One region of the Streptomyces sp. NBC_00669 genome, then DNA from elsewhere that is predicted to be linked to it. Evidence: riboswitches for the same ligand, from Rfam matches in the RefSeq annotation. Region 1 holds a riboswitch; the other holds the start of a gene.
What was found. Region 1 has a riboswitch for thiamine pyrophosphate ahead of thiO (glycine oxidase ThiO). Riboswitches for the same ligand answer to the same signal wherever they lie in the genome.
Positions count from the first base shown of each region.

Region 1 (2,196 bases):
CGTCCGCAGCCGCTCGTCGGCCTGTACCGCGCCCTGCGGGTCCAGGGTCACCCCGGAGCCGGCCAGCCAGCCCGTGGAGGGCCGGGCGCCGACCCCGACCACCACCGCGCCGGCCGCCAGCCGGCTGCCGTCGGCGAGCACCACCCCGCCCGCCTCGACCGCGGCCACCGGCGTGCCGGTCCGCAGGGTGACGCCCGCTTCGTCGTACCAGCCGGTCATGTGTGCGGTGACGGAGGCGGGCAGCACCCCGGCGAGGGGGCGGTCGGCCGCCTCCACGACCGTCACCTCGCAACCGGCCTGCCGGGCCGCCGTCGCGAACTCGGCGCCGATCCAGCCGGCGCCGACCACCACGACGTGCTCGCGCCGGTCGAGTACGGGGCGCAGCGCGGCGGCGTCGTCCAGGGTGCGCAGCGGGTGCACCCCGGGCAGGCCGGCCGTGCCGGGCAGGGCCACCGCGTACGCGCCGGTCGCCAGCACGAGCGCGTCGTAGTCCACCCGCCCGGTGTCGGTGATCAGTTCGTGCCGCTCGGCGCGCAACGCCTGCGCGTGCACGCCCAGCCGCAGGTCCACGTCGAGCGCGGCGAAGTCGACGTCGAAGTGCACGTCGGTGAGGGCGCCGCCCTCCGCGCCGAGCAGCACCGCCTTGGACAGCGGCGGGCGGTCGTACGGCAGGTGCGGCTCGTCTCCCAACAGGGTGATCCGGCCGCGCCACCCCTGCCGGCGCAACTCGACGGCCGTCTGCACGCCGGCCATGCCGGCTCCCACGATCACTGCGTGACGCTCGCTCACCCGGCCACGTTAACCCGTCGGTGCCGCGGCGGACGCCCGCCCCGTCCGCGCCGCGGACCTGCTTCGCCCTCGACCGGCGGCGGACGGGGGCGGCGTCCGGGCCGGGGCCCTCCGCTAAGCTGGCCGGCAAGCGAGATCGCGGGAGCCCGGGCGGACCGGGCTGAGAGGGTGGCTGGTCGGCCGCCGACCGTACGAACCTGATCCGGGTCATGCCGGCGAAGGGAGCAGCCGAGACTCATGCGTACCCGAACAACGGACGTCCTCGTCGTGGGGGGCGGCATCATCGGGCTGGTGACGGCGTGGCGCGCCGCCCAGCGCGGGCTGGCCACGGTGGTGGCCGACCCGTCCCCAGGCGGCGGAGCCGCCCACGTGGCGGCGGGCATGCTCGCCGCGGTGACGGAGTTGCAGTACGGCGAGCAGACGCTGCTCGACCTGAACCTGGCGTCGGCCGCGCGCTACCCGGACTTCGTCGCGGAGTTGACCGCGGCCACCGGCCTGGACACCGGCTACCGCCCGTGCGGCACCCTCGCGGTGGCGCTGGACGCGGACGACCGGGCGGATCTGCGCGACCTGCACGCGTTCCAGACCTCGCTCGGACTTTCCGCGCAGTGGCTGAGCGGGCGGGACTGCCGCCGGCTGGAGCCGCTGCTGGCCCCCGGGGTGCGCGGCGGCCTGCGGGTGGACGGCGACCACCAGGTCGACCCGCGCCGGCTGGCCGCGGCGCTGCTGGGGGCCGCGCGGGCCGCGGGCGTGGAGTTCGTCCGGGCGAAGGCGGTCCGGGTGGAGTGCGCCGGCGACCGGGTCACCGGCGCGGAACTCGCCGACGGCACAAGGGTGTCGGCGGGCCGTACCGTGCTGGCCGCGGGCTGCGAGAGCGGCCGGCTGCCGGGGCTGCCGGAGGACGCGCTGCCGCCGGTGCGGCCGGTGAAGGGGCAGATCCTGCGGCTGCGGGTGCCGGCCGCGCGGGCGCCGTTCCTGTCGCGCACGGTCCGCGCGGTGGTCCGCGGTAGCCACGTCTACCTGGTGCCGCGGGAGAACGGCGAGCTGGTACTCGGCGCGACCAGCGAGGAGTTCGGCTGGGACACCGCGGTGACCGCCGGCGGGGTGTACCAACTCCTGCGGGACGCGCACGAGTTGGTACCCGGGATCACCGAACTCCCGCTCACCGAGACGCTGGCGGGACTGCGGCCGGGCTCCCCCGACAACGCGCCCCTGCTGGGGCCGTCTGAGCTGGACGGCCTGCTGCTCGCCACCGGGCACCACCGCAACGGTGTGCTGCTCACCCCGATCACCGGGGACGTGCTCGGCCACGTCCTGGACACCGGCGAACTTCCCGACTACGCCAGGCCGTTCGGGGCCGGCCGGTTCGCGGCGACCGCGCGTGAGGAGCAGGCGGTATGACGATCA
Region 1 is NZ_CP109018.1:7,153,210-7,155,405, reverse strand. It holds gene OG896_RS30215 (NAD(P)/FAD-dependent oxidoreductase) at 1-789, opposite strand, end outside; TPP riboswitch at 918-1,031, shown strand; gene thiO (glycine oxidase ThiO) at 1,027-2,190, shown strand; gene thiS (sulfur carrier protein ThiS) at 2,187-2,196, shown strand, end outside.

Region 2 (2,196 bases), 4.7 Mb from region 1:
TCCAGGTCGCCGTTGCCGGGTCCCGCCTTCCGGACGGCTACAGGACGATCGAGTTCCACGACTTCACCCAGTCGTCCCGCTTCGCGGCGATCTTGTCGGGCGCGAGCGTCGTCGGGTGCGGGACCTTCGCGCCGTACTTGGTGAACACCTCAGGCTCGGTGGCGCCCTTCACCACCGGGTCGACGTACATCTGGAGCGGCATGTCCTGCTGGAAGGTCCTGCTGAGCATGAAGTCGATGAACGCCTCGGCGCCCGCCGGGTTCTTCGCGCCGTGCAGCACTCCGGCGAACTCGATCTGGCGGAAGCAGGTGCCGGTGGCCACCCCGACGGGTGACTGCGCGGGCGGCGGGTTGACGCCGACCACCTCGGCGGGCGGGCTGGAGGCGTAGGAGACCACCAGCGGCTTGTCGCCCTTGGCCTTCTTCCCGGCGGCCGACCCGGAGAAGGCGCTGTCGTACGCCTGCTCCCAACTGTCGACGACCTGGACGCCGTTGGCCTTCAGCTTCTTCCAGTACGCCTGCCATCCCGCGTCGCCGTAGGTGGCGGCGGTGCCCAGCAGGAAGGCCAGGCCCGGCGAGGAGGTGGAGACGTTCTCGGTGACCAGCAGGTTCTTGTACTGCGGCTTGATCAGGTCGGCGAAGGTCTGCGGCGGCGCGAGGTGGTGGGAGGTGAAGTAGGCGCGGTCGTAGTTGACGCAGACGTCGCCGGAGTCGATCGGCGTCACCCGGTGCTTGCCCGCGTCGAGTTGGACGTCGGCGGGCACCTGGTCCAGGCCCTTGGCGGTGTAGGAGTCGAACAGGCCGTTGCCGAGGGCGCGGGAGAGCAGGGTGTTGTCGACGCCGAAGAAGACGTCGCCGCGCGGGTGGTCCTTGGTGAGGATGGCCTGGTTGACCGCGGCGCCCGCGTCGCCGCCGCGCAGCACCTTGACGGTGTAGCCGGTCTCCTTGGTGAACTCCGCCATCACCGACTTGGATGCCGCGAACGAGTCGTGGCTGACCAGGGTGACGGTCTTCGACGGCTTGCCGCCGGACGCCTTGCCGGAGCCGGAGCCGGACCCCGAGCCGCCGCAGCCGGCGAGGACGGTGGCGCCCGCGGTGGCGAGGACGAGCGCGCCCACGGCACGCCGACGAATGGTGCTCTTCACTGTGCTGACTCCCTACGCCGGTATGACCCGGATCAGGTGGGAGGGTCTGCGGCCTGGGCTTCTCGACGGTCTCGCCGTCGCCCCAGCCGCACTCTCAGCGCCGTCTCAGGCGCTCCCCTGTCGGATGTTCATTTGTGCAGATGTCCATTCAAGCGGTGCGACCAGCGCACCTGCGCACCGTATCAGCGCGCGGACGCGGCCAGCTGACCGCAGGCCCCGTCGATCTCCTGACCGCGGGTGTCCCGTACGGTCACGGGCACGCCGTGCGCCTGGAGGGCGGCGACGAACGCCCGCTCGTCCTCCGGGCGGGAGGCGGTCCACTTCGAGCCCGGGGTGGGGTTGAGCGGGATCAGGTTGACGTGCACCCGGTGGTTCTTGAGCAGCTTGCCGAGCCGGTCGGCACGCCACGCCTGGTCGTTCACGTCGCGGATCAGGGCGTACTCGATGGAGACGCGGCGGCCGGAGACATCGGCGTAGTGCCAGGCGGCGTCCAGCACCTCGCGGACCTTCCAGCGGGTGTTGACCGGCACGAGGGTGTCGCGCAGTTCGTCGTCGGGGGCGTGCAGGGACACCGCGAGGCGGCACTTGAAGCCCTCGTCGGCGAACCGGTGCATCGCGGGGACCAGGCCGACCGTGGAGACGGTGATGCCGCGCTGGGAGAGCCCGAGGCCGTCGGGCGCCGGGTCGGTGAGGCGGCGGATCGCGTCGATGACCCGGCGGTAGTTCGCCAGCGGCTCGCCCATGCCCATGAAGACGATGTTCGACAGCCGGTCCGGGGCGCCGGGGCCCGCGCCGGGCACCTCGCCGTCGCGCAGCGCGCGCATCCCGGCGACGATCTGGTGCACGATCTCCGCGGTCGACAGGTTGCGGTCCAGACCCGCCTGGCCGGTGGCGCAGAACGGGCAGTTCATCCCGCAGCCCGCCTGCGACGAGATGCACATCGTCACCCGGTCCGGGTACCGCATCAGCACCGACTCGACCAGGGTCCCGTCGAACAGCCGCCACAGCGTCTTGCGGGTCTCCCCGTCGTCACACGACGCGTGCCGCACCAC
Region 2 is NZ_CP109018.1:2,440,915-2,443,110, forward strand. It holds gene OG896_RS09630 (thiamine ABC transporter substrate-binding protein) at 38-1,144, opposite strand; TPP riboswitch at 1,137-1,273, opposite strand; gene rlmN (23S rRNA (adenine(2503)-C(2))-methyltransferase RlmN) at 1,327-2,196, opposite strand, start outside.
Region 2: linked by a shared signal. The riboswitch ahead of OG896_RS09630 (thiamine ABC transporter substrate-binding protein) and the one ahead of thiO (glycine oxidase ThiO) in region 1 are both predicted to bind thiamine pyrophosphate.